2 linked regions of the Chroococcidiopsis sp. TS-821 genome follow. The protein of the gene in region 1 binds, or shares a complex with, the protein of each later gene. Links are inferred from orthologs where the notes say so. Each region holds a gene or a part of one and is shown on either strand. Other genes may lie near its edges. The genes, in order: pheS and pheT.

What was found.
Region 2: the proteins of pheS (region 1) and pheT are in contact, whole or in part, in a crystal structure (PDB 6P24), measured with the Escherichia coli proteins. The link is inferred for Chroococcidiopsis sp. TS-821 from one-to-one orthologs.

What each region holds. Positions count from the first base shown.
Region 1 is NZ_MVDI01000008.1:28,821-40,970, forward strand. What follows is about bases 7,095-10,019. They hold pheS (phenylalanine--tRNA ligase subunit alpha), read left to right. Parts: upstream 7,095-8,018; coding sequence 8,019-9,020; downstream 9,021-10,019. Other genes in these bases: surE (5'/3'-nucleotidase SurE), read right to left, coding at 7,095-7,775; B1A85_RS17930 (ATP-dependent DNA helicase RecQ), read right to left, coding at 9,029-10,019. Also shown: B1A85_RS17885 (aspartate/glutamate racemase family protein), read right to left, coding at 1-148; preprotein translocase subunit SecA, read right to left, coding at 244-3,039; B1A85_RS17895 (hypothetical protein), read right to left, coding at 3,271-3,642; B1A85_RS17900 (diheme cytochrome C), read right to left, coding at 3,697-4,236; B1A85_RS24015 (hypothetical protein), read right to left, coding at 4,412-4,567; B1A85_RS17910 (MoxR family ATPase), read right to left, coding at 4,896-5,801; B1A85_RS17915 (bifunctional riboflavin kinase/FAD synthetase), read right to left, coding at 5,863-6,876; more of surE, read right to left, coding at 6,969-7,094; more of B1A85_RS17930, read right to left, coding at 10,020-10,447; B1A85_RS17935 (DUF4212 domain-containing protein), read left to right, coding at 10,823-11,077; B1A85_RS17940 (sodium:solute symporter family protein), read left to right, coding at 11,084-12,150.
Region 2 is NZ_MVDI01000012.1:97,949-110,264, reverse strand. Bases 4,374-7,464 are described here. They hold pheT (phenylalanine--tRNA ligase subunit beta), read right to left. Parts: upstream 7,098-7,464; coding sequence 4,650-7,097; downstream 4,374-4,649. Other genes in these bases: B1A85_RS21025 (serine/threonine-protein kinase), read left to right, coding at 7,405-7,464; B1A85_RS21035 (YciI family protein), read right to left, coding at 4,374-4,641. Outside these bases: B1A85_RS21055 (single-stranded DNA-binding protein), read right to left, coding at 1-170; B1A85_RS21050 (mannose-1-phosphate guanyltransferase), read right to left, coding at 288-2,846; B1A85_RS25725 (hypothetical protein), read right to left, coding at 3,056-3,178; B1A85_RS21045 (hypothetical protein), read left to right, coding at 3,296-3,484; B1A85_RS21040 (cobalt-precorrin-6A reductase), read left to right, coding at 3,490-4,305; more of B1A85_RS21035, read right to left, coding at 4,372-4,373; more of B1A85_RS21025, read left to right, coding at 7,465-9,021; B1A85_RS21020 (surface-adhesin E family protein), read left to right, coding at 9,228-9,977; gephyrin-like molybdotransferase Glp, read right to left, coding at 10,038-11,327; B1A85_RS21010 (RDD family protein), read left to right, coding at 11,629-12,168; rpmG (50S ribosomal protein L33), read left to right, coding at 12,211-12,316.

The sequences.
Region 1 (12,150 bases):
CATCGTAGTGTCCTTCAATCGAAACAGGTCCCATCTCAGGGTTACACGCAATAATTTCAGTTCTAGGACTCGCCACCGCGATCGCCGCCTTGGCAATCTTTTGCGTCATGCTAGCAGTGGTGTTAGGATTGATGACTTTGATCTTCATAGCTCCTAGCATACCTCAATCACGACAGCCACACCCATACAAAAGAAGACCGCCGAAGCGGTCTAACCGAAGCTTATGTAATTGCGGACATGGGTTTAAACCATTCCTGATGGTGCTTGCACGGCTGGTTGAACCTGCGGCTGGAATTGGAATAGAGAGTATACCACATTACGACGAATATTAGTCATCATATCCAAGAACAACTCATATCCTTCGCTCTTGTACTCAATCAGCGGGTCTTTTTGACCGTAACCGCGTAACCCTACTGATTCGCGCAACGCATCCATTTGTTGTAAGTGCTCGCGCCATAGTGTATCAATTTGCTGCAAGATAAAGAATCGCTCAGCTTGGCGCATCAAGCCTGGCTGAATTTGATCGACTTGCGCTTCTTTGACATCATACGCAATTCTCACTTGCTCGTGCAGGAAGGTTTTAATTTCGCCAACCGAGAGATCTTCCATCTGATTTGGTTCTAAATCAGCCAGGAGATAGACAAATTCTTTAACTTTACTCACCAAATTTGGCAGATCCCACTCTTCTGATGGCAAATCGGGGTTGATGTAGTAATCCACGATTTCATCCATCGTTTTTTCAGCGTACTTAATCACCAATTCTTTCAAGTCAAGACCTTCGAGAACGCGACGACGTTCGGCGTAAATTGCCCGACGTTGGTTATTCATCACCTCGTCGTACTCAAACACCTGCTTGCGAATATCGTAGTAATAAGTTTCGACTTTCTTTTGCGCGCCTTCTAAACTGCGAGTCAACATTTTAGACTCAATCGGCATATCTTCTTCGACTTGGAACGCCGTCATCAATCCTGCAACGCGATCGCCGCCAAAAATCCGTAATAAGTTGTCTTGCAAACTCAAGAAAAAGCGTGTCGAACCAGGGTCGCCTTGTCTTCCAGCGCGTCCGCGTAATTGGTTATCAATGCGTCGCGATTCGTGACGTTCAGTGCCAATGACGTGTAAACCACCAAGCTGAACAACTTCGTCGTGTTCGCGCGACGTAAATTTTTCGTATTCGCGCAGCAATGCGTTATAAACTTCCCGTAGCTTCTGAATTACCGGATCGTCTGTTGGTGCTTTTTCTGCGGCAACTGCAACCTTATCTTCTGCTTCGAGTTCAGGTAAACTCCGTTCGCCGTATTCGCGGACAGCAAATTCTACAGCGGCTTTAAGTTGTTGCTCTAACTCGCGCGATAGCTGCGTAGGGAAAATTTGCGGTGAGGCTTTCCACGTTTTGACTTTCTTACCAGGAACAAAACCTTGACCGCTACTGCTACTCGACGCTGGTAGTCCTGATGCCCTTTCTACTGCAAAGACATCTTCATCTTCTGGTAAAACAATGCGGGGCATAAAGTATTCGCGCAGCTTGAGTCGCGCCATATAATCCGCATTACCGCCCAAGATAATATCGGTTCCGCGACCAGCCATGTTTGTTGCAATTGTTACCGCGCCTTTACGTCCTGCTTGGGCGATAATTTCTGATTCGCGTTCTACGTTTTCAGGGCGGGCATTGAGCAGATTGTGCGGTACATTACGTTGCGTGAGTAAAGCACTGAGGTATTCAGATTTTTCGACACTAGTCGTTCCTACCAATACGGGGCGACCAATTTCGTGCATTGCAGCACATTCTTCGGCAACCGCTCGCCACTTTCCTTCCTCCGTCTTGTACACCATGTCAGACAAGTCTTGACGTTTGGTAGGACGATTCGTAGGAATAATCGTAACTTCTAGCTTATAAATTCGCTCAAATTCTGCTTCCTCGGTTTTAGCTGTTCCAGTCATCCCTGCTAACTTGGGATATAGCAAAAACAAGTTTTGATAAGTAATCGTTGCTAAGGTTTGCGTTTCTGGCTGAATTTCGACTCTTTCTTGCGCTTCAATAGCTTGATGGAGTCCATCGCTCCACCTCCTTCCTGGCAGAACTCGACCTGTAAACTCATCTACGATTACAACTTCGCCGTTACGGACGATATAATTGACGTCTTTGACGAACAGTTCCTTAGCTTTGAGTGCATTAAAGATGTAGTGTGCCCAAGGATCGTTAGGATCGTACAAATCCTTGACTTGCAGCATTTCTTCTGCTGCTGCGAAACCTTCGTCGGTGAGAATGACGTTGCGAGCTTTCTCATCGACTTCATAGTGTTCGTCTTTTTTTAACGCGGCGGCAACTTGCGCAGCTTGTAGATACTTTTCTGTGGGGCGTTCGACTTGTCCAGAAATGATTAACGGCGTCCGCGCTTCGTCAATGAGAATCGAATCAACTTCGTCAATAATACAGTAATTAAACGGGCGCTGTACGACTTCTTGAATCGAGGAAGCCATGTTATCGCGCAAGTAGTCAAAGCCTACTTCGCTATTCGTGACATAGGTGATGTCGCAATCATAGTTTTTCTTGCGCTCGGATGGTCCCATGCCTTGCTGAATTAGCCCCACACTCAGCCCTAAAAAGCGATGGATTTGCCCCATCCATTCTGCGTCACGGCGTGCTAGGTAGTCATTGACCGTAACAATGTGTACTCCCTTGCCCGAAAGCGCGTTGAGATAGGCAGGAAGCGTTGCTACCAGCGTTTTACCTTCACCGGTTTTCATTTCGGCGATTTGTCCTTGATGCAGGATCACACCACCGAGAAGTTGAACATCAAAGTGGCGCATTCCTAATACGCGCCTTCCAGCTTCTCGCACAACCGCGAAGGCTTCTGGAAGCAGATCGTCCAAGGTTTCGCCTTTATCCAACCGCTGCTTAAACTCCGCTGTTTTGCTACTAAGTTGCTGATCGGAAAGCGCTTGAATATCTTCTTCAAGAAGATTGATGTCTGTAACGTAAGGCTGGAATTTTTTGAGCTTACGAGCGTTAGGATCGCCCAGCAAGTTTTTCAGCATGGTAGGGTTCGGGAAACTTTAGGAATTATTCTTATTTTTGAGCTTAAATATTGAGTTTAGTATGCTGCAAGCACTTGATTTTAATTAAATACATGTCTACAAGTGAAGCATTCCTAGAAACTCAAACATAATCGCAGTCGCTCTTGGCTAGATGCTCCAAGTTTAGACTATATCCATCGTATCACCTTGCTTCAAGCTAGGGCGGCGATCGAGGTGTGGATCGCCCTGCAATTAGAATCGGATTCCTACTTGACCATTTACCCCTCTAACTGAGTTATAGCCTACACCGACAACAAGGTTATTCGCTGTATTCACCTGTAAACCACCCGATAACGCAATACCCTGATCCTCAGAATAGAGCCCAATTCCAACGTAAGGAGATATCACGGGCAAACTCAAAAATCTAAGGACATCGACGCCAGAAGCACCATTTGGTCCTCTTCCTAGTTCTACACCAAAATCGAATGCTCTTGCTCCTACTGAAAAAGTTACATCCCCTTCCCTACCACCAACCGAAACCCACGGTTGAGGAATAATTTGTGCGTTGACTGGGTGCGGTGCAGCTAATACTACCAAAGCTGAAGCCGCTAAAATTTCTTTAATTCGTTTCACGTTTTGACACTCCTCATAACCTTTTTAAATTTTGGGGCATATTTCTTACTGTGTTTCCCACTCAGGTGATAGACGACGGAAATTGTATTCTGTTGCACCAGGATGGCAACTCACGCAGCCACCTACATCGACAGGACGAGGTAGTGTCACATTAGGATGTAACGCTTTAAAGTAACGCGATTCTCCCAGACGATACGGTGTCGTTTCTTCTTTGAGTAAAGGGCGCGAGAAATTGCGCAGATAGTTCCAAATTAGCAAGCGTGTGGGATCGACGAGTTGAGGAAGCGTGACGCCGTAGTGTTGTGGATCTTGTAATAATCTTTGCCAAGTTTGCGTTGGCATGACTGCGGGTGGTAAAGCAATATGACAAGTTGCACAATTTTCTAAATAAAGCTCTTGTCCTAATTGATAGCGTGGTGGCACAATATCGACAGTGCCAATTTCTTCTGTCGTTGTATTCGCTTCAGGAGAAGGTTGGGCATTGGTAGCAAGTGCTAGCCCCCAACCCATTGTGACACTCCATAGCAAAAGGACTGAAACAAGAACAAAATGCGATCGCTTCTGCGTTTTAGTGCGTGGTTGCATCATATCTCTCGAACACTTCCTCAACACGTAAATAGTAGGGGTCAAAGGTCAAAGTTAAAACCAGGGTTATTATGACCTTTGCCATAGTTAGTAATGGCTAAATACTCACTGCATTTTGATGATCTATTACCTAATATCAAAAAGTGTAATGTCTCAACTATAATTCCTCAGAAGCTTACTTAATTGCTAGTACAATCATGCGGCAGCTATCGAGTGTCAGTAGTTTACCGTCATTTCCATAAGCTTGTATTTCTCGAAAACCAATTTGTAATAACCAATCGTGTAATTTAGTAAAAGTCAAGTGACGTACAAAGTAATTTATCTGCCACACTTGTCCATCCCAAATGACAGTACGCTCAGTGTATGTTCAATTGGTAAACACATCAAATCGAGTGCGATCAATCAAATAATTATTGTTGCAATCTGTAACAGAATTAGCGCGAAATTCTTTTAAAATTCGGTACAAGCTTTGCAATTCTATTAACAACTTATCACCTGGTTTGAGCGTGCGGTAGGCTTCTGCTAACACCCGACGATTGTCTCGATCGTCAAAGTAGCCGAAGGCGGTGAACCAGTTAATAATGCAATCAAAGTGTTCTGTCCAAGGAAGCGATCGCATATCACCTTGAACGTCTTCGACTTTGACTTTATTTAGGGATTTAGGGAATGGGAACCGATCGCAATAGCCTTTCTACGATAGATTTAGCTTTATGTCCGCCAGCAGGAATCAGGCGATGACACAAGACGTAAGGTGCTAAATACTTAACATCATCAGGAATCGCGTAGTTGCGATCGCACAAAAAAGCGAGTGCTTGTGTTGCTTTGTGTAATGCTACCGTACCGCGCGGACTCACGCCTAGCATAATTTCTTCCGACTCGCGCGTAGCGCGGACAAGATCGAGAATGTAGCGTTGTAACGATTTTTCAACTTTGACAGCCGCACAACTGCGGCGTAATTCAGCAACTTCTGCAAGTGTAATACAAGGTTGTAAATCAGCTACGGTAACGCCTTCTTGCAACCGTTGCAGCATAGCTAATTCTTCGGTTTCGCTTGGATAACCCAAACTCAACGATAAAATAAAGCGATCCATTTGCGCTTCAGGTAAGGGAAAAGTCCCTTGATATTCAATCGGGTTTTGTGTCGCAATGACAAAAAAAGGACTCGGAACGCGACGTGAAACGCCATCGACGGTAACTTGTTCCTCTTCCATCACTTCTAATAGCGCCGATTGCGTACGCGGTGTCGCACGGTTGATTTCATCTGCTAATAGTACATTCGTAAATACGGGACCTGGAAGATATTCAAACTCGCCTGTTTTGGGATTCCAAATGTTTGTTCCGGTAATATCTGTCGGTAGCAAGTCAGGAGTGCATTGTAGGCGTTGAAATTTACCTGCGACAGAACGCGCTAGTGATTTTGCAAGTAAAGTTTTACCTACGCCAGGAACATCTTCTAGCAGTACATGACCTCCAGCTAGTAGGGAAACTAACACTAAGCGGATCGGTTCAGCTTTACCAACAATTGTACGACTCAGGTTTTGCGTCAGAATCTCAATTTTTTTCATGCACTACTGTGGTTTTTTAAATAAGCCGTGAAGTGTTACAGATTGAGAACACTTGGCAAGTTCATTTTTTATTGTTCCCTTGTAAAGCCTCTTTTGCAGCAGTACAGTCAAGTTGAATTTGGGCTTTTAATTCGTCTAATGAAGCAAATTTCTGTTCTGGACGTAAGAATTTTTCTAGCTGAACAGTTAACGTTTGACCGTATAAATCTCCCGACCAGTCAAATAAATATACTTCTACAGATGGATGCGTACCGCTGACTGTAGGACGAATACCAATATTCATCACGCCCTGATAGTTACCTATGTCTTGAACAAACACCCGAACAGCGTAAACGCCATTCGCTGGAAGAAATTTTTCGGGTGGGACGGCGACATTAGCAGTCGGAAAACCAATTGTTCTTCCTAATTGTTGTCCTTTGACAACAGTTCCTGTCAGAGTGTAGGGGCGTCCTAATAATTCTTGAGCGCGTTGCAAATCGCCGTGTTCGAGGGCTTGACGAATCGCTGAACTACTAATGCGATCGCCTCCTCGCGTATAAATAGGAACAATCGTTACTGGAATGTCAAAGCTCGCCGCGATCGCTTGCAAATCTTTTGCCGTACCACTACGCTGCTTGCCAAAACAAAAGTTCTCGCCGACACTGATTGCTTGACAGCACAACTGTTGAATCAGAATTTTTTCGACAAAGTCTTGCGGACTTAAAGAAGCTAACTCCCATGTAAACGGAATTCGGATGAGTTGTTCGACACCCAAAGCCTGAAGTTGCTGAACTTTTTCCTCTAAAGGTGTCAGCAGCGATCGCTTTTTTCCTGTAAAAAACTCTTGCGGGTGCGGATGAAAAGTAACGACAGTACTATAGGCGCGTTCAGGACAAGCGACACTAGATATTGGCGTTTGCGTGTCCGCAGGAACCGATAAGGGGTAAGATAGTAGGCTTTTAACCTCTTCCTGATTTTTGAGCCGATACAAAATTGGACGAATCACTTCTTGATGCCCAAGGTGAATGCCATCAAAGTTTCCTAGGGCGATCGCAGTCGGTGTCAAAGCATTAGTTAGAGAGGAAGTAACCCACACGCTTTACATTTTGACATAAATAGGTCAATGGTAACAGATTGATCGGGAGTTAGGGGTCAGAGGTTAGAGAAGTTTTTCTACGATTTTCAACTTTAGTCTTTCTTTTGGTCAAATTTCCATTCAGACAACGCATGCAGCGCGTCGAGATATGTCAAGTTGTAGTGTAGAGGTGTAATAGTGATGAAGTTATGGCGAATCGCCTCAACATCTGTTGGAATGTCTTGAGGTAAATTTAAACCCTGTTTAGCAGGCGTGACATCTTCAAGCAACTCTCCGGCTAACCAGTAATAAGTTTTACCGCGAGGATCGACACGCTTTTCAAAAACATCAACGTAGCGACGGATTCCCTGACGCGTGACTTTTACTCCGGCAATTTCTGCTAACTCGACAGCCGGAATATTTACATTGAGTAACATGACTTCAGGTAAAGGGTGACTTGTCAACTGTTCGAGTAAGTGAATCGCAAACGTCGCAGCAGGGTGAAACTCCTTAGAAGTAAAACTTGTGAGTGACAGCGCTACGCTAGGAATACCTTCAACGATTCCCTCCATAGCCGCCGAGACGGTACCAGAATAAAGAATGTCAGTCCCTAAATTTGCTCCCTGATTGATACCAGAAAGCACAAAATCTGGTGGACTATCCAGTAAGGCCCACAATGCGAGTTTAACGCAGTCAGCAGGCGTTCCCGAACAAGCCCAAGCTTTAATACTAGGATGAAATACAGACTCGACAAGTTCTGCACGAATCGGTTGATGTAATGTTAATCCATGCCCAGTTGCCGATCGCTCGCGATCTGGACAAACAACCGCAACGTCGTGTCCGGCTGCTGCTAAAGTATCGGCTAGAGTCCGAATCCCTAGCGCGTAAATACCATCGTCGTTACAAATAAGTAGTTTCATAGAAGTCAGGGGTTGGAGCTCAGAGGTCAGAGAGTTGAAGAAGCAGAGGATGCAGAGGACGCAAAAAGCAAGGGAGAATAAATAATGAGCGTTGACTTACAACTCTTACGTCTTCAACTCAAAGCTAATCACTATATCAATAGCCACTAGTCACTTACTCCTACTCGCTTTTAAACTGATACGATACACTTATATTGATTTGAATAGCTGGCTTTCAGAGAATTACTGTTGAATACGACAAGCATGAGCAATCAGCCTAGCACTTTAAAGGCTCAACTGGAAAGTTTACGACAAGAAGGCATAAGCGCGATCGCTGCTGCTGATTCCTTGGATCGTTTAGAGGAACTGCGTGTAGCTTACCTCGGTAAAAAGGGTCAGTTATCAGGATTATTGCGCAGTATGGGGCAATTGAGTGCTGAAGAACGTCCGCAAATTGGGGCGATCGCCAACACTGTCAAAGAAGCCCTGCAAGCGGAAATCGAAAACCAGCGTCAAAAGTTACAAGCAGCGGCGATTCAAGCGCAATTAGAAGCGGAAACCATTGATGTCACAATGCCTGGCGTTTACCGCCCACTGGGTCGCGTTCATCCGCTGCACAGTACAATGGACCGCGTGCTGGATATCTTTGTTGGTCTAGGCTACACCGTAGCTCAAGGACCAGAGATGGAGACAGATTACTATAACTTTGAAGCACTCAATTTCCAACCAGATCACCCTGCGCGTGATATGCAGGATACCTTATTTCTTCCTGATGGAAATCTACTACGGACGCATACCTCCAACGTCCAAATTCACTACATGGAAGACAACGATCCGCCAGTGCGCGTCGCAATTCCAGGACGTTGCTATCGTCGCGATACTGTCGATGCTACCCACGCTGCAGTATTTCATCAAATTGAAATTTTAGCAGTCGACGAAGGTTTAACTTTTACCGATCTCAAAGGCACAGTTAAAGTATTTTTGCAAGAATTATTCGGCGATTCGCCAATTCGCTTCCGCGCTAGTTATTTCCCCTTCACCGAACCTTCAGCTGAAGTAGACGTGCAATGGAAAGGTCGCTGGTTAGAAGTCATGGGCTGTGGTATGGTTGACCCTAACGTGCTAAAAGCCGTAGGTTACGATCCTGAAGTTTATACCGGATTCGCGGCAGGAATGGGCGTAGAAAGATTGGCGATGGTATTGCACGAAATTGATGATATTCGGCGTTTCTACAACAGTGACTTGCGCTTTTTACAGCAGTTTTAAATCGCAAACTAATAACAGCGATCGCAATGTTTGCAGTTAAATTCTGGTTGGTTGAAGCCAAAGGCACTTAAAAGAAACCGCCAGCGACACGAACGGCTATTGAGATATTTATTAATTAGATTGTCAGTATTGAGTTTTGTTGATGATTGTAGGCGTGGTTGATGAATAATGTAATGGAAAGGGTCTTGCCATTCAAGTTGACCTGTGCTGTGCAAAAGTGATAGCGCGATCGCACTTTCATAATCTCGCGGAATTTCTCCTTTTTTAGGCAGTTTTTTGGCTAGCTGTTGGGCTTGGTTGTATTGCGACCGTAGTTTTTGCGCGAAAAACTCTTGACGCTGTTTATCTTGGGGATCTAGCCATCCTGTCGGTTCGCTGACAAGTGTTAACGCGATGCTAGGTTTACCATCACGCCCTGCGCGTCCAATCTCTTGTATATATTCAGATAGTAGTAGTGGTGCGTGAAAATGAATGACCCAACGGACATCAGGTTTATTAATCCCCATACCAAACGCTGAGGTGCAAATCACAAAGGGAATTTTACCGCTTAACCATTCAGCCTCAATTTCTCGGCGTTCTTCTGCACTTAAGCCTGCGTGGTATGCAGCAGTAGTGTAACCTTGTTGATTTAACCAGGCGGCTAGACCTTCGCTATCTCTACGCGTGCGGACGTAGATTAATCCAGCTTGTTGAGGCTTGGTTTGAAGAAATTTTAATAACTTTTGTTTTCGTCCGCGTGGTGTCCATACCGTTTGCACTTGGAGATGGAGATTTGGACGATAAGGATTTTGGCGAAAAACTTGTGGCTGTTGGAGTTGTAAAACTTGTTGAATCGTAGTTTGGGTTATTGGATCGGCGGTAGCGGTAAAGGCGGCGATCGCAATTTTTGTTCCTTTGGGTTTTGATTGTAGCAGTGCCGGGCGTACTGTTCCCAAACGGCGGTATGCTGGTCGAAACGTATCTCCCCACTGTACTAAACAATGCGCTTCGTCAAGAATTAAGCTGTTGATTTGTAATTGCGGTTGACGCAAGCGTTCCCATACGGGTGCGCTAAAAAGCGTTTCGGGTGAAAGATACAACAACTTTAGCTGCTGTCGTTCTATTTGCTGTAAGATTTGTTTTCGTTGATGTGTCGGCAGTTCACTGTGTAATAGCGCAGCAGGTACATAGCGATCGCGTAATTCTTTGACTTGATTTTCCATCAAAGCGACTAACGGTGACACCACCAGCGTTAACCCAGGCTGAAGTAATGCTGGAAGTTGAAAGCAAATCGATTTTCCCCCGCCTGTAGGCATAACGATCAGGGTGTCTTGCTGTGATAGTAAACTACAGATAATTTCTTCTTGGGGGTGGCGAAATTCTGAATATCCCCAAACTTTCTGTAAGGTATCTCGTAGCGTATGAGCGGCGATCGCGTTTGAATTCATCAGCAACCGAGTAGGAACTCATCATTTACCTTAAGTTTTCCCAGAGATTAACGCAAATGCGATCGCAATTCGCTCGGCGCCTGAGGTCGCAGCCTAACAAACCAAGTCCACAAGGGTGGACATACACATTAGCGTTGATTAGCCTAACTCCAAGACTGATTTAAGGTCGTTTCTCCTTTTGCGCCCCTGCACCTTCTGTTAAGTGTCTAGTAACACAGGAAACCTACTAACTTAACAAAATTCCTTTCTCTTAATCCAACTGATACAATATTTTGTCTTGCTCGCAACATATTTAAAACGATAAGAGTATTGATACCTATATCAATATGATTTATCAAAGTTGCGTTCGTACATGTGAATGTTTTTTGAAAAAATATGGATAAAGACCGAAGCCAAGCTTACTGGCGGGCTAACACAGCTTTAATCAGAAATCTTTTAATTGTCTGGGCGCTAGTATCGCTCATTTTCAGTATCTTACTCGTTGAACCACTCAACGCAGTACAACTTGGTCGAGTTCCCCTCGGTTTTTGGATGGCACAGCAAGGCTCAATTTTAACGTTTGTTGTGCTGATTTTTGTCTACGCGGTTCAAATGGATCGCCTCGATCGCAAATACGGAATTAGAAAGTGAGGGGATATGTCAGTTGAACTTTGGACGATTGGATTTGTTGCCCTGACGTTCGCGTTATATCTGTATATTGGCTGGCGATCGCGCGTGCGAGATAGTTCGGGTTTTTACGTTGCTGGTCAAGGTGTTCCTTCAATTGCTAACGGCGCAGCAACAGCAGCCGATTGGATGTCTGCGGCTTCGTTTATTTCGATGGCGGGGTTAATTTCGTTTTTGGGCTACGACGGTTCAATTTATTTAATGGGTTGGACTGGCGGTTACGTATTATTAGCGTTGCTTTTAGCGCCATACCTGCGCAAGTTTGGCAAGTATACTGTACCGGATTTTGTGGGCGATCGCTATTATTCCAACATTGCTCGTTTAGTTGCAGTAATTGCTGCTTTATTCGTATCGCTTACCTATGTTGCTGGACAAATGCGCGGTGTGGGTATTGTCTTCAGCCGCTTTTTACAGGTAGATATCGCGACAGGGGTCATTATCGGGATGGTGATTGTCGCCTTTTTCTCAGTCTTAGGCGGAATGAAAGGCATTACCTGGACGCAAGTTGCCCAATACTGTATATTAATTATTGCATTCTTGATTCCAGCATCGGCGATCGCGCTTTTACTAACAGGAAACCCAATTCCACAACTTGCTTTTACATTTAGCGATATCGTTGCTAATTTGAACCAAGTTCAACTCGATCTAGGTTTTCAGGAATACACGCAGCCATTTGCCAATAAAACGCAGTTAGACGTTTTATTCATTACAATTGCCTTGATGGTGGGAACTGCTGGATTACCTCACGTGATTGTCCGTTTCTACACGGTTCCTGATGTTCGCGCTGCGCGTTATTCGGCAGGTTGGGCATTACTATTTATCGCCTTGTTATACACTAGCGCTCCTGCATTGGCAACTTTTGCAAGATATAACCTGATCGACTCTTTACACAATCAAACTATCGAGGAAGTTCGTCAGCTTGATTGGGCAAATAAATGGGAAAGAACGCAATTACTGACGTTTGAAGATAGAAATAACAACGGACGTTTAGAGTTAACACCAGATCCGGCAACTAACGAAATTACCATTGATCCTGA
Region 2 (12,316 bases), on another replicon or contig:
TCAATCTCTTGCGCCAAGTTACCCCAACCAACAGCTTTTAACGTTGCAGGAGAATCTTCTGCACGTAAAGCTGGAAATTGAATCAGCATTTCCGCTAATGCCATGTTGTCAGACGTATAACGCAGTTGTGGCGCTTGCACAATTTCTGCCATCAAAATACAGCTATTCATTCGCTTCTCCTATGTGTTCGCTCGATGAGAGGTTAGGGGTCAAAGGTTAGGGGAAGAATTGGTGACTAGTTGCTCTTGACACCAGCCACTAGCCACTAATCACTAGTCTACTCACTCCTAACTCACGATCGATTGCTGAGGACTGTTACTGTAAGCTTCCACTCCTTGTTGTTGTTCAATAAATGATTGAACGCGGGTGCGGTATTCCCTCAACGATTCATCTACCCAATTACGATCGTGACTGTTAGCGAACAAATGTACCAGTGGTTCGCCCGCATCGGGCAAAATGAGTACCCAATTATCATCTTCAAAGCGAATCTTCACGCCATCAACCAATTCTAGATTTTCTTCTTTATGAGTTTCGACCAAATGGCGCATCAATGCTCCTTTGACCGTCCAGGGACAGCGTACGGTGTAGCTGCGGTGGCTTACTTGTGGTAAGTCGTCATCGCGGATTGACGCGAGCGATCGCTCTTGAACCGTCAACATCTCAATCACTTTGGCAATGCAGAACATTGCGTCAAACCCAGGATGCAACTGTGGAAAAATAAATCCCATATCCCCACTTCCCGCCAGGACAACATTCGGGTTGGCACTTGGCAAAGAAGCTTCCATAAGTGCGGTAGGACTTGCCTTAGTGCGAATGACCTTACCATCATGGCGGCGGGCAATTTGTTCGACAGCACTCGATGCATGAATCGGGACAACAACAGTTCCGCGTGGATGTGCAGTCAGAATCATATTCACCATAAGGGCGGTCAACATTTCACCGCGAATCGGCGTTCCCAACTTATCAACCAAAATGAGCTGTTCTCCATTGGCAGATACCTGAACGCCAAAAGTCGCTCGCAATGCTTCGACAACATGACCTAGCTGCTGTAAGAGTGCTTCTTTCTCGACTGAAGACACCGCTGTTTGCTTCAAACTGGCATTTAACACGACGGCGTCGCAACCAAATTTTGCTAAAAGTTGCGGCAAAACCGCACCCGATACGGCATATGTATAATCAATGACAACTTTCGAGTTACTATGGCGAATGGCTTCTACGTTTAAATTTTTCTCAAAAGCACTACAGTAAGTGTCGATCATCTGAATCGGATAGACAACATTACCAATCTCGTGAATTTGCACGCGCCGGAGGTCTTCTTTAAAGTACGCGCCTTCGATTTTCTTTTCGAGTGCTTTTGAGATGTTGACGCCTTTGTTATCAATAAACTCAATCAACAGGTAATCGGGTCGATCTGGGTGCAATCGTACGTGAATTCCGCCAGCAACGCCCAAAGTTGGTGCAACAGTCCGCGCCATCGGAATTGCGGTTGCATCCAAGTTCTGAATATTGACACCCACAGACATTAAACCCGCAATCAGCGATCGCGTCACCATTCGGGAAATGCTGCGTTGGTCGCGCGATATCATCACTTGCGAACCAGGTTTCAATGTCGAGCCGTAAGCTGCGCCTAACTTCACGGCAAATTCGGGCGTGATATCAATATTAGCTAACCCAGTCACTCCACGCTGACCAAATAAATTGCGCTGTGCAGTTTGTCCCCAAATTAAATTTATGTTTAATGTTGCGCCTGATTCAATTTGTTTACTTGGCCAAACACGAACGTTAGGACTAATTTGTGCTTCTTCTCCAACTGTAGAAAGCGAACCAACCACAGCACCTTCTAATACTTGCGCGCGGCGGTCTACACGTGTTCCGCGACCAATCACACACGCTCGCAATTCTGCATCTTCGCCAATAATTGCACCATTCCAGATGATTGGTCGTTTTAAGTCAGCGTCCGCCCCAATCGTCACGTTGTCCCCAATTACCGTTCCAGCATCAATTCGCACTCGCGGTCCAATGCGGCAATTGTGACCAATCAACACTGGAGGACAAATTTCAACGCTCGGATCGATATAAGTATTCTGTCCTTGCCAAATCCCTGGCTTTGTTTCGGGGTACGCAAAGTCAAGTTTTACCTTGCCAAACAAGCCATCATACTGACTTTCGCGGTATGCATCAAGATGCCCAACATCACACCAGTAACCTTGTGCAATGTAGCCGTACATCGGCTCGCCTTTTTCTAGCAACAACGGAAACAAATCTTTGGAAAAGTCAGATTCTTGATTAGCTGGTAAATACTCTAAAACTGAGGGTTCCAAAATGTATATACCAGTGTTAACCGTATCAGAAAAGATCTCGCTTGTTGATGGCTTTTCTAGAAATCTCCGAATTCGATAGTCTTCGTCGGTAATCACGACTCCAAACTCAATCGGATTGGGAACGCGAGTAAGAACTAAGGTTGCTTTGGCTTGTTTGCGTTTGTGAAACTCAATTGCCGCGGTGAGGTCAAAATCTGTAACGCTATCACCACTAATGACTAAAAATGTTTCATTGAGAAATTCCGCGATATTCTTCACGCAGCCTGCGGTACCCAGGGGTTGATCTTCTTCAACGGCATAGATCATTTGTACGCCAAAGTCACTGCCATCTTGAAAATAATCGCGAATGACCTCTGGTAAATAATGCAGCGTGGCAATTATCTCAGTAATTTGATGTCGTTTGAGAAGATTAATAATATGTTCCGCAATTGGTCTGTTTAAAATAGGTACCATCGGTTTAGGAAGGTCACAAGTCAGCGGTCTTAACCGCGTTCCAGACCCTCCAGCCATCAGCACTGCACGCATAATTCCTCCTTAGGTGATTTGCCCTCATCACTGACATCGAGTCAATGAATCTGGCAAAAAGCAAGTCTTGTTATAGTTTCCTACGTATCTTGAAACTTAAGGTACTTCCACAGGATACATCCGTTAAGCGTAAACTTCATTAAGCATATATGTCAGTGTAGAGACGTACAACTATGCGCCTATCGAGAACAAGTAAATGTTGCTGCTGGCTATGATTCATGGATCTGTGCATGGTAGTTCGTCGGGCGCTGAACAACATATTGACAAAAAGCTGATTTAATGTATGGCGAGTCACCGCGCTTTTGAGCTACAACTAACTCAACGCTACTCATGGCGATCGCTCTAACGATTTCTCTTGGCTAATTTACACTAAGAGATAGTGGGAGAGGAACTTTAGCTCAAAATACCAATTTTTACTTTACGATCCTTTGTACAGGTGGTTTAAGGCAATGAACTGGATTGTTTTTGGCTTGATTGTTGTGTATGCAATAGGTGCTTGGAAATTCTGGAATGGATTTCATCGCACTACGTTTTCGCGTAGTTTTTCCAATCGCTTGTCTTTGTCATTATTATGGCCTGCATTGTTAATCTCGAATAAGTCTTATCGACAAAACTTCCGCAAAGCACTAAAAGGCTAACTGCGTTGCCTATTCCTCCCGCTATTGAGCCGCTTCCATCTGGTACTGTGTGTGGTAAGTTGTGGTTGATTGGCGGAACCCAAGAAAGTGTTGCGATCGCTGCGGCAATTGCACAGGCAGATATCTGCTGTATTATCTCTGTTACAACTCCTTCAGCGCAATCGCTTTACCATCCTGCACCGTGTTTAACAGTGTGGGTAGGGCGTTTAACGCGCGCTCAGATCCCTAATTTTATCAAACAACACCAAATTGCAGCAATTGTGGATGCTTCACATCCTTATGCTGTCGAAGTTTCGCAAAATGCGATCGCGGCGGCGCAACACTTGCAAGTCCCTTACTTACGCTATGAACGCCCCATCTTATCATCTAATAATGTAGATGGCAAAGCCGAACATTTCGATAGCTTTGAAGCTCTATTATCCACAAACCGCTTGCAAAACAAACGCGTCTTATTAACTGTAGGTTACAGACCGCTACACCTATTTCAAGCTTGGCACGATCGCGCCACATTATTTGCGAGAATTCTGCCTTCAGCGATCGCCATTGAAGCAGCAACACAAGCAGGTTTTACCCCAGATCGCTTAATCTGTCTGCGTCCTCCAATCTCTGCTGAATTAGAACTCGCGCTTTGGCGTCAGTGGCAAATTCAACTTGCGATTACCAAAGCCTCAGGAAAACCAGGGGGTGAAGAGACAAAACGCCTTGTCGCCACTCAACTTGGTATTCCCTTAATTACAATCAGTAGACCAACCGTTAATTATCCGCAGCAAACCAGCGATTTATCTGTTGCACTCGATTTTTGTCGTCAGTATCTCAACTAAAGCCCGTTCTCATCATTTAGGGAAGTCGTTTTAGTCTTGCTATAACTAAATTGCTAATTGCTCTCATTAAAAAGCTTGAATCCACTCTTTAATAAAGTATTCTGTCCAAACGCCATTTTTCCAATAAGGATCGGCTTCAACAAGTTGACGAACTGTTGCTTCATCTTCAGCTTCGTAGATGCCAAAAACCTTGGTTAAATCCTTCGTTGGACCAATTGTAATCAATACACCTGACTCTTTTTGCGCAGCTAGCCCGTCGAGATGAGCTTGTCGATGAGGAGCGCGTTTTTCTAGCACATCCTCGCAATAACTTCCCCACATTACGTACTTAGGCATACACAAGTTCAACTTCGCAGATTCACGCCAAATTTTTCTACCAAAGATTCTCGCACTTTTTGGTGTACGGGTTCGATGTCCTCATCTGTCAAAGTGCGATTTGGGGCGCGATACACTAAACGAAACGCTAAACTTCTTTGTCCTTGGGGGACGCGTTCGCCACGATATTCATCGAACAATTCAACAGATTCGAGCAATTCTCCCGCCGCCAGTGCGATCGCGCGTTCTATTTCCGCAACAGAGATTTCGAGATGCGCAAAAAATGCAATATCTCTGGGTGACGCTGGGTAAGTAGAATACGAACGGAATTTTGGTACTAAAACTTCGTCGCGATCCCAGTAATCTAGAATCACATCTAAATCGAGTTGAAAGACGTAAACAGCATCTGGTAAGCCTTTTTCTTGGCGTAATTGCGGATGGATTTGTCCAAAATTACCCAAATGATTTCCCTGCAACCATAACGACGCTGTACGACCTGGATGCAAGCGCGAATCTTGGTGGCTCGGTTGGTATTCTACTTTTAGCCCCAAGCGTTGAAAAACACTTTCTAAAACGCCTTTAGCTTCAAACCAGGTTAGCGGACGCTCTTTTCCACCCGATATCCACTTTCCTTGAGTTGGATCGCCGCCTAAAATACCGCCAATAGCCTCAGCTTCGAGTAATCCGTCTTCTTCTTGCCAGAAAATGCGCCCGATTTCAAAACCATTGAGGCTACCATTCCCCTGCTCTAGATTGTATTGAAAAGCATCGATTAAACCAGAAATCAAATCAGTCCGTAGCGCTGAATACTCCACAAAAATTGGGTTAGTAAGGACGATTTGTCGCTCTTGTCCTGGTTTGACGAGCGAGTAATGCATTAATTCAGTTAGCCCAGCGGCGCGGAAAGCTTCGCGGATTTGGCGCGTCAGTTGCTGTTCTAAGGAAAGATAGCCAGGTTCTGTTTTATCAGGTAAAGTATCGCAAAAGCGATCGTAGCCATACAGTCGCGCAATTTCTTCAATTAAGTCAATTTCACGCTCTAGGTCGCGATGACGATACGGTGGAACAGTGACAGTCAAAACTCTTTGTTGTTCGGATGATGGTTTTACCTGACATCCAAGGGCGGTAAGAATTTGCTGAATAGTTTCGGGTTGGAGTTCGCCAGTCGTGTCTTCTAAGTCAATTGGTCCTAAAACTTGGTTAACGCGATCGAGCCGTAATTCAATCGAACGTGATGTTGTGCCAATATCAGGTCTTGCGTCAGCAAATTCTTGTTGCACGGGAACGCCACCTGCTAGTTCCTGAATCAGCATTATGGCTCGACGACAGGCTAATTCTAATTCAGCCGCGTTGATTCCCCGCTCATATCTTGCGGAAGCTTCAGTACGTAAACCTTGACTGCGCGCCGATCGCCGAATCGCGACAGGATCGAACAGGGCGGCTTCTAAAACGAGATTTTGCGTACCCTCATGCACTTCGGTGGCTTCGCCGCCCATAACTCCCGCTAAGGCTACTGGTTCGTCGCGTGCGGTAATTAGTAAAGCTTGACTGGAAAGCGCGCGCATTTGACCATCGAGCGTTTTGAGCGTTTCCCCTGAGCGCGCGAATCGAACGCCAATGGTTAAATCTGCTTGAGCACCACTGACGGCTAAAAGGCGATCGCGGTCAAACGCATGAAGTGGTTGACCCCATTCGAGTAAAATATAGTTTGTAATATCAACAACGTTGTTGATCGGGCGAGTTCCAGCAGCTTGCAATCTTTGTTGTAACCATGCAGGTGAAGGAGCAATTTTGACTGACTCAATCACTGTACCAATATACGCAGGGCAAGCTTGTGGCTGCGATATTTTGAGCGTTAAATTCTTCTTGCCATCAGGAATAGAAATTTCTGGAGCTTCTGGTAACCGCACTGTTTTTCCCGTAATTGCAGCAACTTCGCGCGCGACACCTACCATGCTTAATGCATCAGCACGATTGGCAGTTGCTGTCAAGTCTAAAATGACATCATCTAAACCGAGCAACGGGCGCACGTCACTGCCTAATTCGAGTTCCTGCTCAAAAATATGAATTCCTGCGGATTCTTTAGCAAGTCCTAACTCAGCTAAAGAGCAAATCATGCCTTCCGAACGTACTCCGCGTAGTTTTGCGGCTTTGATTTTGACGTCAATTTTGGGCAGGTAAGTACCTACTGTGGCGACGGGTACATATATTCCCGCACGGACATTCGGCGCACCACAGACAATATTTAATGGTTCTGGGGAAGCCGTTCCGACATCGACTTTAGTAACGCTGAGTTTATCCGCATTTGGATGGCGATCGCACTCTAGCACTTTTCCCACAACCACACCTTCCGCCCATAGACGGCGATCTTCAATTTCTTCTACTTCAAACCCTGCCATTGTCAACGTTTCTGCCAATTCTTCAGGAGAAAGCGTCAACTCAACAAGTTCTTGTAGCCAATTTAGAGAAATACGCATGGAGTGTGATTGCTTAGACCTCAGCTAGACTATCTTATCAAAAGCAGGGGTCAAAGGTCAGAACTAGGCAATGCTTAGCCTGTAATCGGATTTTGCAGTAATAACTCTCTGTCTTTATAACATTCTCATCCCATCGTAGTTGGTGGTTTTGAGGGATGAGTCATAGAGAAAACTTTATTCTTCCCCTGCTCCTGTGCACCTCTCATTTTCCGTATAAATCACGTGGCTATGAGACATATTTCTTTAAATAATTGAAGCAGGGTGCGATCGCTCCCAGTGTTACCTGAAACAGCGAGTAAACGCTCATATGAGCTACTGCCTAAATCCCAACTGTTCCAATCCGCAAAACTCCAGTTCTCGTCAGACCTGTGCAGCTTGTGGCGCTCCATTATTATTACGCGATCGCTACCGCGCGCTGCAAGCACTAGCACAAGGTGGTTTCGGTGCAACGTTTTTAGCCCAGGATGTTACTTTACCTGGCGAACCCAAATGCGTTATCAAGCAGCTACGACCTTCGGCTACATCGTCAGAAGCTTTAGACATGGCACGAAAACTTTTTGCCCGGGAAGCTAAAACTTTGGGTAAAATAGGCAGTCATCCACAAGTTCCCAGACTACTTGACTACTTTGAAGATAGCGAACAATTCTATTTGGTTCAAGAGTACATTAATGGTTTAACGCTGCAACAAGAAGTCAAACGCTCTGGTCCGTTTAGCGAAACTGGGGTAAAACAATTTTTGAGTGAAATTCTGCCAACGCTGCAATATCTCCATAGCCAACAGGTCATTCACCGAGACATCAAACCCGCGAATATTATTCGCCGTCATGAGGACTGTAAACTCGTTTTGATCGATTTTGGTGCAGTGAAAGACCAAGTGAGTCAAACAACGAGTATGTCAGAAAATACAGCATTAACAGCTTTTGCGGTGGGAACTCCAGGTTTCGCGCCGCCTGAACAACTCGCGATGCGTCCTGTCTACGCAAGTGACATTTACGCTCTTGGGGTGACTTGCATCTATCTTCTCACAGGAAAATCTCCCAAGGATCTCGACTATAATTCCTCAACGGGAGAAATGGTGTGGCAAAACAAAGTACAGATTAGCGATCGCTTTCGCAAAGTCTTACAAAAAATGGTAGAAGGTTCGGTGCGACATCGCTACCAATCACCTAATGAGGTTCTCACCGCACTCGAACTCGAACCCTACATGGATAGCTTAGCGAATAGCATGGCGGCGCAGCCTTCAGCGGTACGTAAACCCAAATTACCCCGCAAGGTGAAGCAAGCGACACCGACAACAACCCCAGTAGCGACTACAACAAGTGCTTACACAGGAAGTAGCGCTGCGCAATCGCGGGCACAACTGGCTGCGGCTATTCGTGCCAGAAGAGCCAATTTGACTGAAGCATCGAATACATCAATACAGTCTCCACTACCATCAGTTGCGCTGACTTCTGCACCTTCAACAGTTGGAGCCAAGCCTAAATCACCACCAAGAAAGCTCGATGCGAATAATTTAGTCTTATCTTATATCAAAGGTAGAAGAGATTTTGCTTCTTACGATCTCAGTTTACTTGACCTACAGCGAGTAGATTTATCGGAAGTTAACTTTCGCGCAGCAAAATTAGACCGCACAAATTTTTTTAAATGTATTTTGTCAGGTAATGACTTTAGCCACGCTAGCCTCAAGCGTACTAATTTTAGAGAAGCGATCTTAACAAAAGCGTACTTTCATTCTGCCGATCTAGAAGGAGCCGATTTTCGCGGTGCTAACTTAAGCTACGCTGACTTCAGCGAAGCTCATTTAAAAAATGTGAATTTGTGTGGTGCTAACCTTACTGGGGCAAAAGTTTCGGACGAGCAACTAGCACAAGCTAAAGTAAATTGGATGACCGTACGCCCTAATGGTAAGCGCGGTTGGTTTTAGCAATAAATATCAAAAATATATAGTACTTAAATTCACAAAAAATTCATCATTATTAGCTTAGAAAGAGTCATCCTTTAACACTTATTTTACATAAGTGAAATATATTTAGTACAGAACTAAGGCATGTAGTTTTAAATAATTCAAGCGCAACAATTTACAGAAATAGTTTCTTAAGTTTCTATCTTTGAAAAGAGAGAAGCAAATTTATGTTGAAAAAGTTTATAGTAGCTACGGCTTCTCTGGTAGCAATATTTTACACAAATTCTGCTTCAGCAAGGCAATGGATAGTGCTAAATTCTGAACCTTATCTTGCCGTGGATGTTGATAGCATTAAAGGAACAGGAGATACTAGAACTTTTTGGAGCAAGTTAATTTATACTCAAGTTTCCAACTCTAGCTCGTCTATTTCATTCAGCCGACCAAGAACTCAATCTGTAATGTCATTAACTTATGTTGATTGTGCAAGCAACAAAATAGGTGTATTAAGACAGGTTGAATACGATTCAAAAGGTAATGTATTAAGTGATGATGACTTCAGTCATCTCAAAGTACCACGTAGTTTACGTTCGCCTGTACCTGACAGTCTTGGTGAAGCAGAATTACTTTATGTTTGCAGTTTAAGAACGGCTAATGGTGGAAGACAAACTGTAAGTAGTTCTCGCACCAGTAATAGAGCAGCTGTCACTAGTAGAAACGTCTCATTTCCTCGTAAAAGCTGTGGAGATCCATTCCAGAGCCAAGGAACATATTGGCCAGTATTTATAGATGGAGGTAATCTCCGTCAAATTCGAACTCATCTATGTAATGATGCATTTTCGATTGTGAGAGAACGGGGTATTAAATCAGTTCAAGTAGCATCTTTTACGTCTTATGAACGCGCGTTGTCTTTCGCGCAACAAGTAGGCGGAACAGTAGGTGCAGCAACACGCTACGTGAATGGGCGGGTTGTCAATTAGTTGATTATACCTTTTGCTAAAAGCGAGCAGTTGCATTGGATACAACTGCTTGACATAATCTTAATCTTGCTTACTGTGCTTTAGCGGAATTATAGGCGTGCCGACTTGTAACACGCGGACTGTTTCGCCTTTGGCGATCGCCGATTGACCGACGGGAATAACGGCGAGACCGTTGGTTTGTGCTAAGTTAATTAAGTTGCCTGAACTGTGGCTGCCTTCAGCTAAATGAAACTCGTAGGCACAATCGATGAGGTGGAGTTGTCCCCAAAGATAAGTTTCGCGCTGACCGTCAGATTTTAAATCGTGCTGCGATCGCGCTTGCACAAACATCGGTCCCCAACTGTGGGCAAGTCCGGAAAGCTTGCGTAAAGCAGGCTGGACAAACCGCCAAAAGCTGACTAAAGCAGAAACCGGATTACCAGGCAAACCAAAATACAATACGGGTTTATGTTTAGTCGCTGCCGATGCAGAAAATGTCGCGAATGTCAAGGGTTTCCCTGGCTTAACAGCAACAGCACGAATATGAATCGTCGCGCCTAACTCGGCAAGAATTTGTTCGACGAAGTCGTAGTCACCAACCGAAACACCACCAGAGGATAAGACAACATCAGCAGTAGCGATCGCCTGTGAAATTGCGCGGCGCAAAACATGAGGTTTGTCAGGAAAAATGCCCAAGTGCAATGGTTCTGCACCAGTTTGCGCGACGAGCGCGGCTAAAGCATACTGATTAGAATCAACGATTTGACCGAGTTGTAAAGGCTGATCGGGGGTAATTAATTCGTCACCCGTCGAAAGAATTGCGACGCGCGGGCGGCGATAAACTTTGATTTGGGTACACTGTGCTGCTGCTAATACTGCAAGTTCTGGGGGTTGGAGCGCAATTCCTGGCAACAACAGGGGCGTTCCTGCTTGATAATACGATGCTCCTTGACGGACAAAAGCTTTTTCTTCGGGTGGTGCTGCCAAAATCATGACGCGATTGCCTTCCTGGCGCGCGTGTTCTTGCATGACGACGGTATCTGCGCCCGATGGCATCACCCCACCTGTAAAAATGCGTGCGGCTTGTCCTGGCTTGATCTCGCGTTTTGGTGCTTGTCCTGCACGGATTTCTTCGACAATTTCTAAAGCAACGGGTTGCTCTGCATGACTATTTTTGACGTCTTCGTAACGCACCGCATAACCATCCATTGCCGAATTATCCCAATGCGGAAAATCCAACTGACTCACAACTGGTGCTGCCAGGATGCGGTCAATTGCTGTTAAAAGTGTTACAACCTCACCATGCCGCTTTCCATCTAGGGGTTGCACCAAATCTAAAATCATTGCCTCTGCTTGGCTTGCTGGCAGCATACAAGTTAACTCTGAATTCTGTATTCTTAGCTTAGTAACAGCACTTGGCTGTTAGCAATTAGCGGTTAGCGATAATCCTCAAATTAAGGATGTCAATATCATATGCAAGCTTAGGCATCGTTATTCACGTACTAATTGCTTTTTTGGTAAGTAAATATTTGCTGTAGGTTCAGCATTGCTTTACTTATCATAGTTATATAATTAAATGCTCTTGGTTTAAAGTAAAATTGAACAATTCAATGGCTACAATGCGACGGCTATCAGCATAGGATATGAAAGTAGCCAGTCACAATTTTTTGCTATGAAGACTTCGCCAGACTATACCCGCTTTCCTCGGGTGCAAATGGGAAGACGCGCTGTAGCTTTTGCAATCGATTTTTTAGGCGTTTGGCTACTAAGCTCTTTATTGGGCGGACGCGATCGCTTTTCTTGGGCGCAGGCTATTGTGTTTTTATTAGCATGGTACGGTACGCGGGTTTTTGTTGTGGCTCGAAATCACGGACAAAGTCTTGGGCGCTGGGCGTTGGACATGAAGGTACTCGATGTAGAGTTGGGTAAAGTTCCAAGTTTACAAGCCTTAGTGCTCCGCGAAAGTATTGTGGGATTGGGTGCGATGCTTGCCGCGATCGCCTTTAATAATTTCTTCACGAGTGCCGGTAATATATTACTACTGCTACCGTTAGCAATCGACTGCGGTATGGCGTTTGTCGATAACACGCGATCGCTCGCCGGACATGACCGAGTTGCCCGTACAATTGTTGCTAGTTCGCTGCGCGGCTATTCACTCGACATCAAAATGAAACGTTTTCTTGCCCAAGCTTGGCAGCGTATTCTAAAATAATAGATTGTGTTTAATTTTGTTTAAACTTGAGTAAGTGTCAATATGGCTAAGAATAAGGGTGTCCGGATTACTGTGACACTAGAATGCACAGAATGTCGCACTAACCCAGACAAGCGATCGCCTGGAGTTTCGCGCTATACCACAATGA